3 regions of the Micromonospora sp. NPDC047762 genome follow, and region 2 is predicted to be linked to each of the others. Evidence: riboswitches for the same ligand, from Rfam matches in the RefSeq annotation. Region 2 holds a riboswitch; each other region holds the start of a gene.
The links. A riboswitch is a leader RNA that binds a small molecule or an ion and turns the genes downstream of it on or off. The one in region 2 is predicted to bind cyclic di-AMP.

Region 1 (3,364 bases), on a different contig from region 2:
CGAGGAGTCGGTCCCGACCTGGTCGGTCGACGCGCCGGTGGCGCTCCCCGGCGATCAGGGCACCATCGCGGCCGGCGTGCCGCCGGCCAGCGCGGCCGAATCTGACCGGCTGCTCCTCGCCGACCGTGCGAGCGGTCGGGCTTCCCGGGCCCCACCCGGGCGCTGAGCCACCGGGACGACCGTCCCGCCGCCGCGCCCTGTCGACCCACCCGCTCCCTGACCCGCCGACCCGTGGCCCGCCGTGGCCCGCTGGTCGGCGCGGCTTTCCATCGCACTGCTCTCTCCCCGAGGTGCCGACCATGGAGACCGTCGTCTTCTACCAGTTCGTGACCGAGGTGCCGCGGGCCGCCGCCATCTGGTCGACGCTGTTCCTGCTGACGCTGGGCCTGCTCACCGTGCTGGCCGCCCGCCCCGAACGGGCCCGGCCGACTGGCGACCCGGTCCCGGCCGGGCCCACTGCCCAGGAGTTGGCCGCCGCCGAGGCCGTCGACAGGCGCCGCTACGCCGAGGAGGTGGCCGTTGCCGCGGCCCGCGCGGCCACCACGGCCAAGCGGCGGCGTGCCGCCTGGCTGGCCGCTCAGGAACAGCTGGAGCAGGCCTGGATCGGGTACGACGAGGCGGACGCCGCCGCGCGTCGCTTCGCTGGCGCGGGGGCACTGCCCACCCCGCAGACCCCGCACACCCCCGCCGAGTACGCCGCCCGGGAACGTTATCTGCACCGGGCGGCGATGGCGGCGTACTGGCGGGGCGACCTGACCATGGCGCAGCTCGGCGACGTGTTCGGGCACCGGCGCGGCTGGGATCCCCGGCGACACCCGGTCGAGCAGGAGGTGCTGATCAGCCGGGTGATCCGGGATGCGCGGTCGACCGACTACCAGGTGGCCGCCGATCGTGAGCGGGTCGCCTGGCGCGACGCGGAGTTGGCCGCCGAGTCGGCCCGTGCCCTCGCCGAGGAGGCGTACGCGGCGGCGGCCCGGCTCCGCCCGACCCCGGTCCCCGCCCGCCGCACGGTCGCCGGGGCGTTGCGTCCCGCCGTCGTGGCACTGTGGCGCCCGGCCCGGGTGGGTTGAGCCCAATCCGTTATGTGAGGCCGGTCACCCAATCGCAAAATCGGACGTCCGGCGCGATCGACGGGATTGTTCCCGCGATTGTGGCCGCGTTCTTTGCGGCCTGTCCGGTTGTCGCCCGTAGGCGTCGCCGTAACTGGTTGTCCCATCGAGTCACATCATCGGCATTACGCGCAGAAATTGTGGCGCCAATTGGGGTTTACGCAGGTGAACCTGGCTTGGCAGGGCGTTGAGACGCCAGTAGTGTCGTCCCGTCCGGTGCGGTAACCGATCGCAAGACGCGACGCCGCATCGACCCGCTTAATCGTGATCAACGAACCGGGGACCCACCAGTAAGTCCGGGGTGAATCCGCGAGCCACGGCCCGCGGTAGGGCGTCTTCCCGCCCGAATCCGTCAGCTAACCCGGTAGGCGGTGTCGGAAGGAGTCCCATCCTCGTGCAGCACCTTTCCACCCCTCGGTTGTTCCCTCGCCTCCACGGCGCGGCGGTGCACCCGCTCATTCGTCGCGTGACGGTGAGCTGACCCCCGGGTCATCGCCTTTCCCGCCCGGCCGATCCGGGCGTTCCCCTGAGCGGTTCACACCCGCGGACCACGGTCCGCGCGCTGGCGCCTGCCCGGATACCGGTCCGGCCCCGGTGTGCCGCTCTCCCCCCGATCCGTGGAGGACCCCGTGAAGCACACCCTGCAGCGCCAGCTCCGTCGCCTCGCCACCGAGCGCCCGTACCAGATCGTCGCCGCCTCCGCCGCAGCCCTCGCGATCGCCACCACCACCGGCGCCCTGCTCACCACTGCCGACGACGCCCCGGCCGGCCAGCGCACCGCGACCACCGTCGCCGAGATGCGCAGCGACGTCGCCGCCTCCCGCAGTGAGGCTCGGGACGCGTCCCCCTCGGCCAGCGCCGCGCCGACCACGGCCGCCCCGGCCACCAGCGCCGCGTCGCCCGCCGCCAAGGCCAAGAGCAACCCCGACCTCACCCGTAAGCCGACGCCGCCGAAGCCCCCCGCGACGAAGGTGCTCGACTACGACTACGAGGCGCAGAACACCTACTACAACTGCGGCCCGGCGGCCACCCGGAACGCGCTCAGCGCCGCCGGCATCGACCGCACCCAGGAGGAGCTCGGCGCCGAGCTGGGCACCACCGAGATGGGAACCAACTCGGCCGCGGACACCACCCGGGTGCTCAACGCCGAGGTGAAGGGCTCCCCGTACCGGACCCGGATGTTCCCCGGCGCGCCCAGCCCGGCCCAGATGGACCGGCTCCAGGCCGACGTGGTGAAGGCCGTCACCGACGGCCGGGGCGTGGTGGCCAACGTCGTCGGGGACGCCGTCGACACCAACGGCGGGTGGCACTCCTACGGCGGTGGGCACTACATCGCCGTGGTGGGCTACAAGGACAACGGTCGCACCGTGCGGATCGCCGACTCGGCGAACCCGGCCGACCCGTCGTACTGGATCACCACGATCGACCTGGCCAACTGGATCACCAGCCGGGGCTACTCCGCCTGACCCGGGCACCCTGACCGCCGCGGGCGCCGTCTCCCACAAGGGGCCGGCGCCCGCGGCGTTTGTCCGCCCGGCCCGCCATCGACGGCCCTCGTACCCGACCGTGAACCGTGGGAGACTGCGGCCGTGGTGGATGAAACGGGTGGTCACACCGGCCGCGGGCCGGTCCTGCTGCTGCTGCACGGCATGGGAACGACCGGGGACGTGTGGTTGCCCTGGGCCCCGTACCTTGAGCAGCACTGGCCCGGGCGGTGGCTGGCACCGGACCTCGCCGGCCACGGCTGGGCGTCGCCGCTGCCCTCGTACTCCTTCGCGGGCTTCGCTCAGCAGATCGCGCGGGCCCTCGTCCCCGACGACCGGCTGGTCGTGCTCGGGCATTCGCTGGGTGGGGTGGTCGGCCTGGCGCTGGCCGCCCGCGACGCCGGAACGCCGGTGGACGCCGTGGTCGGGCTGGGCATCAAGGCACTCTGGTCACCCGCCGAGCTGACCCGCGCCGCCGAGCTCGCCGTCCGACCGGTGAGCTGGTTCGCCACCCGCACCGAGGCGGCTCGCCGCTACCTGCGGGTCGCCGGGCTCACCGGTCTGGTCCCGCCGGACCACCCGGTGGTGGAAGCCGGGCTGCGCCAGGTCGACGGCCGGTGGCGCCTCGCCATGGACCCGGCCGCCTTCGCCGTCGGCGAGCCCGATCTGGCCGTGCTGCTGGCGGCGACCGACGTGCCGGTGGTGCTGGCGCGCGGGGAGAACGACCCGATGGTCACCGACGAACAGCTCAAGGAGTACGGCGTACCGGTC
Region 2 (3,364 bases):
AGACCGGATGGACGCGGGGCCCACCGTCGGCACGGACCGTGGCCAGATAGCCGAAGCCCGGCCCGTACTGCTGAAGGAGAACGCGGATCCCGTCGGCGAGTCGGGGCTCGTCGGCGGCGAATTCGGACCAGGAAGCCATGTGGGCATTCTATCGAACAAATGTACGAGCAGCGACCTCGACGCGCTGGTCCAGCACCGAATCCGGCCACTTTTGGCAACGCGGCTATGGTGGTCCGATGCTGCTCTCCGACCGTGACCTGGTCTCCGAGATCAAGGCCGGCACGCTGGGCTTGGAGCCGTTCGAGCCCACCCTGGTCCAACCCTCCAGCATCGACGTCCGACTCGACCGGCTGTTCCGGGTCTTCAACAACCACCTCTACACCCACATCGATCCGGCCATGCAGCAGGACGACCTGACCTCGGCGGTCGAGGTCCCCGACGGCGAGCCGTTCGTGCTGCACCCGGGGGAGTTCGTGCTCGCCTCGACGCTGGAGGTCATCTCCCTGGGTGACCAGCTCGCCGGCCGGCTGGAGGGCAAGAGCTCCCTGGGCCGGCTCGGGCTGCTCACGCACTCCACCGCCGGTTTCATCGACCCGGGCTTCTCCGGTCACGTGACGCTGGAACTCTCGAACGTGGCGAACCTGCCGATCACCCTGTGGCCGGGCATGAAGATCGGGCAGCTCTGCATCTTCCGGCTCTCCTCGCCGGCCGAGCACCCGTACGGCTCGGTGGTCTACGGCTCGCGCTACCAGGGCCAGCGGGGGCCGACACCCAGCCGCGCCTGGCAGCACTGGCGCACCTGGCCCACCCGTTAGGACCAGAACGACGAGGGCCCGCCGCGAGGAGATCGCGACGGGCCCTTCGGTCACACTGGGTCAGCCTGGACGGCCATAGCTGTGGATCGGGCCGTCGTCGACCTTCTTCATCTTGACCGGTTGACCGGCCTGCGAGGCGTGCACCACCCAGCCGCCGCCGACGTACATGCCGACGTGGTGGATGTCGCTGTAGTAGAAGACCAGGTCGCCGGGGCGCAGGTCACCCTTGCTGACGTTCTTGGTGACCCGGCTCTGCGCGGCGGCGTTGTGCGGCAGCGACACGCCAGCCTTCGCCCAGGCGGCCAGCATCAGCCCGGAGCAGTCGTACGAGTTCGGACCCTCGGCACCCCAGACGTAGGGCTTGCCGATCTGCGCGCAGGCGAACTTGACCGCGGTGCCCGCGGCACCGCCGGGGTAGCTACCCGGGCAGGGCGCCGGGCGCAGCGGACCGCCGCCGCCGCTGCCGTACACCTTCAGGCGCAGCTTCTGCAGGCGGTCGATCTCGTCGTTGATCTGCTTCTTCTTCGCCGCCAGCTGAGCTTCCGTGCGGGTCAGCTGGGCCACCATCTCGTCCAGTGGCGCCTTCTGCGCGGCCAGTTGGTCGCGCAGGTCGGCCACCTGGCGTACGTCCTTCTGCTGGTCGTGCGCGAAGCGGTCGAGCATTTCGAGCTGGCCGACCACCTCGCTGGGCGACCGGCTGCCCAGCATCGCGTTGACGGTCGAGACGTTCTCACCCATGTAGGCGCGTACGGCAAGGGCGCTGACCTTGTCCATCGCGGCGTCGACCTGGCGCTCGAGCGGAGTGATCCGGGCGGCCAGGGCGTCTGCCTGCTTGCGCTTCGCGGCGAGGTCGATGCGGGTGGCGTTGTGCCGTTCGATGATCGGTTCGAGCTTGTTCCAGTCGGCGTCGATCTGGCGCTCGATCTCGGCGACGGAGGGGTCGGCGTGGGCCGCCGTGGCGCTGCCGGTCAGAACGACGGCGACGCCGGCCAGCGCGGCGAGTGCGGTGGTGAAGCGGGACCAGCGTGGGCGCGGCACGATCGACGCCGGGCCGGCTGATGCCGACCGCTCGGACGACGGCCGCGGGGCATGGAGTGCCACCGGGGTTCCGTACTCCTTCTTCCTGACCGCCTACCGGGTTAGCTGACGGGTTCGGGCGGGAAGTCGGCGCCCTACCGCAGTGGCTGCGGATTCACCCCGAGGGACCTGGGTCCCCGGTTCGCTCGGAAACGACTCGGCGGTGTCGGTCCGTTACCGCCCGGGGTGGGCGGAGCTGCTGTCGGGCCGACAAATGACCAGAGTAGAGACGCCCGTTACCGATCCGCAACCCGTGCGGCCGTGACACTCCGTACGGATTGGACGAGGTCACCGACCGTGTGTGAAGAATTCTTTCCGTACACTTCGATAGATGGAAAGGTATTGACGCGAGCTCCCGGACGGCGCGATGGTGACCTGACCTCACTCCGCGAGAATCTAGGGGGTTCGATGCACCATCCAACCCTGTCGACCGGCTGGCGCGCACTGCTCGCCGCCACCGTGGTCGCCGCCGCGACAACGGTGCCACTCTCCGCCGGCCCGGCCGCCGCCGCGCCCACCACCGACCGCCAACAGCAGTACGCCGACGCGGCCACCGAGTACGGCGTACCGGCCGTCGTGCTGCTCGGCGTCTCCTACCTGGAGTCCCGTTGGGACACCAACGCCGGCACACCGAGCACCAGTGGCGGCTACGGCCCGATGCACCTGACCGACGTGCGGCACGTGGCCGCCCTACCCGGACGCGCTCACCACGACGCCGGCGCCGAGGACCCGCGCGGCGACGGCTCCCGGCCGGCCCGGGTGCCCGCGCCCCGACCGGTTGAGGCGCCCGCCCCGTCCACCGCCGCGTTGCAGACCGTCGACGCCGCCGCCGCGCTGACCGGCGCCGCCCCCGAGGCACTGCGTACCGACGCGGGCCTCAACATCCGGGGTGGGGCCGCGCTGCTGGCCGCGTACCAGAGGGATCTGGGCGCGCCGGTCGGCGCGGACACCGACCCGGCGGCCTGGTACGGCGCTGTGGCCCGCTACTCGGGCGCGGACAGCGCCGACGCCGCGGCGGCCTTCGCCGACGAGGTCTTCACCACCATCGGCGCGGGCGAAGCCCGGGTGACCGACGACGGCCAACGGATCACCCTGCCGGCCCGGACGGTGCGGCCCGAACGTTCCTGGCTGGACCGGCTGGGCCTGCGCCGGCTGGCCCGCCCGGACGGGGTGGAGTGCCCCCGCACCATCTCCTGCGAGTGGATCCCGGCGCCCTACGAGGCGTTCGGCGAGGGGGACTACGGCAACCACGACCTCTCCGACCGGCCCGCGCGGCAGAAGATCGAGTACATCGTCATCCACGACACCGAGGCGAGTTGGGCCACCACCCTGCAACTCGTCCAGGACCCGACCTACGTGAGCTGGCACTACTCGCTCCGCTCGGTCGACGGGCACATCGCCCAGCACGTGAAGACGAAGGATGTCGGCTGGCACGCCGGCAACTGGTACGTCAACGCGAAGTCGATCGGGTT
Region 3 (3,364 bases), on a different contig from region 2:
CCCTAGACCGCACCACCAACACCCCGCCCCCCAACCCCTGACCCACCCCGCCCCGTGGCCGACCCCGTGCGGCGCCCCTCGGCGCGCCGATCTTGCACTTTCGGCTGTCGATATCAGTGGGATGAAGCCATATGTCGGCGCAGCAAGTGCAAGATCGCGGGCGCGTAGGGCGGGCAGGGCGGGCAGGGCGGGGTGTGGGGGCGTTAGATCGGGGTTGGCGTGCTGTTGCGGGTCGGGCGGGTGGTGGGACGTCGGCCCCACGGCTTGTAGGTGGAGAGCACTGTCGCGATGACCATCAGGCTGGTCGACACCGCCGGCGCGATGACCAGGTCAGCGCGATCGCGGGCGGGCAGGGCGGCGCCGACCGCTCCGGCGTGACGCAGATTCGGGGTGAGCAGGAACAGCACCAGCCCGACCATCACCGTGGTGAGCACGAGCTTGACCAGCACCCAGCGGTGGCGCAGCAGGCCCCATGGGGTGAGCAGCGAGCTGGCGACTCCGATCAGCCAGACCAGGACGCTCAGCGGCGCGAACAGCACCGTGCCGACCAGGGCCGTGACCGGATAGACCACCGCCGGGTCGGCGCCCCGCTGCACGGCGACGCCGAGGGTGAGCAGCACCAGGTCGGCGCCGAGCCAGCCGAGCGAGGTGACGAGGTGCAGGGTGAGCAGCGCCTTGCGGGTGGTGGGTCGGATCCGAGGCATACCGCGATGCTGCCCGCCGGCCGCGGCCGGGTCGTCCGACGAGCGACGACATCAGGGGTACGCCCGGTGACGTAGCCCGGCCCCGGACGCACGTGATGCCTGTGAGCATCAGTGGCTCACAGGCATCACGACGCGTGGGTCAGTAGACCGACAGGTGTACGTGGTTGGTGTGGTCGGTCGACGGGGTGCCTTGCGCCCCGCTGTACGACTTCCACCCGCTGCTGGGCAGCCAGATCTGCCTGTACCAGATCACGTAGAGCACGGCGAGCCGGTCCGCGTTGCGGATGAAGTACGCGGCCAGGTTGCTGCCGTACGTCTTGTCGCCGCCGGTGGCGTTGCCGCCGAAGCCGTTCTTCTGCGCCGCGAAGTCGCAGGCCCGGCCCTTCGGGTGTTCACCCGAGCCGCTGGGGCGGTGGCACGAGACGTACCGGGTGAATCCCGCGGCCTTGGCCTGGTTGAGCGCGTGCAGGGTGCGCGGGGTGATGCAGCCGTTGGCCGGCGTGGGGTCGTTGACGCTGCACGACTCGGAGGGCCAGGAGCCGTCGGAGTTGCGCGGTGCGGCCTTCGCGTTGGCGCTGGAGGTGCCCCGGTTGGAGCCGGCGTCGGCAGTGGTCTGCGGCTTGGGCGTGGTGGCCACGGTCAGGGCCCGTTCGGCCTGCTCCTTGCGCTTGGCCATCACCGCGACCTGCTTGCGCTGTTCGTTGATCTCGCCGTCCAGGGCGACGCGGGTGCGGTTGGCCTTGTCCTTGGTGTCCAGCAGGTCGCGCAGCACCCGGTCCTCGTTGGCCGCCACCGCGTCCAGCGCGGCCGCCCGGTCCATGAAGCCTTCCGGGGTGTTGCTGTTGAGCAGCGCCGACACCGCACCGAGCCGGCCGGTGCGGTAGGCGACCTCGGCGATCTCGCCGACCTTGCCGTTGCGCTGGTCGATCTCGACCTCGATGGTCTTCAACTGGGTGCCGAGCTGCTTCTGCCGTTGCACTGAGGTGTCCAGGGCGCGCTTCGCGTCCAGGTAGCCCTTGCTGGCCGCCTCAAGCTGGGCCCGCAACGCCGGGGTGCCGCCCTCCTCGTCGGAGTCGGGTGCGGCGGCCCGCAGGCCGGTCGGGGGTGCGGCCGAGGCGGTGCCGGCCGGAAGCGCGACGCCGAGGGCGAACATCGCGACGATCAGGGCCGCCAGTCGGGCGGCGGGTGGTCGTGCTGGTGCCACTGCGCATGTCCTTCCGTCAGCCGCCGACCGGGTTAGCTGACGGGTTCGGGACGGAAGATCCCTACCGCTGACGCGGATACACCCCAGGAACATGGTTCCCCGGTTCGCCCAGGTGGGCGATTAGGCGGCGACCGCCACCGGCGCCGGGAGGGCGCCGCCTGGTGACGGCCGGGACCGAGCCTACCGGTGCGGGTGGGGCCGCTGCAGCCGATGTGACGGACGGTGCGTGCGTCACCACGGAAATCGACGAACCGGTCACCATTCGATGGAGCCGCAGGCTCCAGAAGCGGCGCCGGGCTCGATCTGCAAGGTCGCGTGTTCGATGCGGAAGTCGTCGTGCAGGGCCGTACGTGCCGCGGTGAGCACCGCGCCGACCTCCGCGCCCGGTGCCATGGTCAGGTGGGCGGAGGCCACCTCCATGCCCGAGGTGAGCGTCCAGACGTGCAGGTCGTGCACCTCGACGACACCGGGGACGGCGGCGAGCCGGTCGTGCACGGCGGTCACCTGGAGGTGCTCCGGGGCGGCCTGCACCAGGATGCGGATGGCGGCGCGGGCCAGCCGCCAGGTGCGCGGCAGGATGAACACGCCGATGGCGACCGCGACCAGAGGGTCGGCCCACCACCAGTCGGTGACGGTGATGAGCAGCGCCGCGCCGATGACGCCGACCGAGCCGAGCAGGTCACCGAGCACCTCCAGGTAGGCGCCCTGGAGGTTGATGCTCTCCCGGGCTCCGGCGCGCAGCAGCGCGAATGCGGCGATGTTCGCGAGCAGGCCGAGCACGGCCACCGCGAGCATCGGGCCGGCGATGACCTCATGCGGGTCACCGAAGCGGCGGATCGCCTCGACCACCACGTAGATCGCGACGCCGGAGAGCAGGACGGCGTTGGCCAGCGCGGCGAGCACCTCGAGCCGGTAGAGCCCGAAGGTGCGCTGCGGGTCGCCGGTGGCCCGCCGGGTCGCCGTGATGGCGGCGAGCGCCATCCCGATGCCGAGCACGTCGGTGAACATGTGCCCGGCGTCGGAGAGCAGGGCGAGCGAGCTGGTGTGCAGTGCGACCACCGCTTCGACCACCATCAGGGTGGCGAGCAACCCGAAGGCCGCCCAGAGCCGACCTCGGTGCTGGTGTGCGGCATTGGCGACGGACCCATGGTGGTGGTCATGACCTGCGCCCACGAGAACCACCTTCCGCCGCTGGTCGGGACCCGGTCAAATGTATGCTCACATCGCTATGTGTGCAAGTGTACGGGCAGGGCGTGCCGCCTGCGGCAGTCCGCACACGTCAGCCGGTCGGGTCGATGGTGGTGAGACGCTGGGTGGCCCGGGAGAGCGCCACGTACAGAGTGCGCACCCCGGCGCCCGGATCCGCCCGGATCTCGCTCGGGGCGACCAGCACCACCCCGTCGTACTCCATGCCCTTGGCCTCCAGGCTGGTCACCACCTGCAACCTGGGCGCGCC

Region 1: it holds a riboswitch for cyclic di-AMP, as region 2 does, so the genes downstream of both, ACGF3C_RS12320 (C39 family peptidase) here and ACGF3C_RS04145 (NlpC/P60 family protein) in region 2, are expected to answer to the same signal.
Region 3: it holds a riboswitch for cyclic di-AMP, as region 2 does, so the genes downstream of both, ACGF3C_RS15935 (coiled-coil domain-containing protein) here and ACGF3C_RS04145 (NlpC/P60 family protein) in region 2, are expected to answer to the same signal.

What each region holds. Positions count from the first base shown of each region.
Region 1 is NZ_JBIDCQ010000003.1:320,237-323,600, forward strand. It holds gene ACGF3C_RS12310 (hypothetical protein) at 1-166, shown strand, start outside; gene ACGF3C_RS12315 (hypothetical protein) at 300-1,070, shown strand; cyclic di-AMP (ydaO/yuaA leader) riboswitch at 1,355-1,495, shown strand; gene ACGF3C_RS12320 (C39 family peptidase) at 1,727-2,575, shown strand; gene ACGF3C_RS12325 (alpha/beta fold hydrolase) at 2,699-3,364, shown strand, end outside.
Region 2 is NZ_JBIDCQ010000001.1:840,495-843,858, forward strand. It holds gene ACGF3C_RS04135 (pyridoxamine 5'-phosphate oxidase family protein) at 1-139, opposite strand, end outside; gene dcd (dCTP deaminase) at 237-815, shown strand; gene ACGF3C_RS04145 (NlpC/P60 family protein) at 876-1,916, opposite strand; cyclic di-AMP (ydaO/yuaA leader) riboswitch at 1,930-2,065, opposite strand; gene ACGF3C_RS04150 (N-acetylmuramoyl-L-alanine amidase) at 2,301-3,364, shown strand, end outside.
Region 3 is NZ_JBIDCQ010000004.1:420,067-423,430, reverse strand. It holds gene ACGF3C_RS15945 (SRPBCC family protein) at 1-41, shown strand, start outside; gene ACGF3C_RS15940 (hypothetical protein) at 204-704, opposite strand; gene ACGF3C_RS15935 (coiled-coil domain-containing protein) at 844-1,908, opposite strand; cyclic di-AMP (ydaO/yuaA leader) riboswitch at 1,914-2,045, opposite strand; gene ACGF3C_RS15930 (cation diffusion facilitator family transporter) at 2,164-3,081, opposite strand; gene ACGF3C_RS15925 (HelD family protein) at 3,188-3,364, opposite strand, start outside.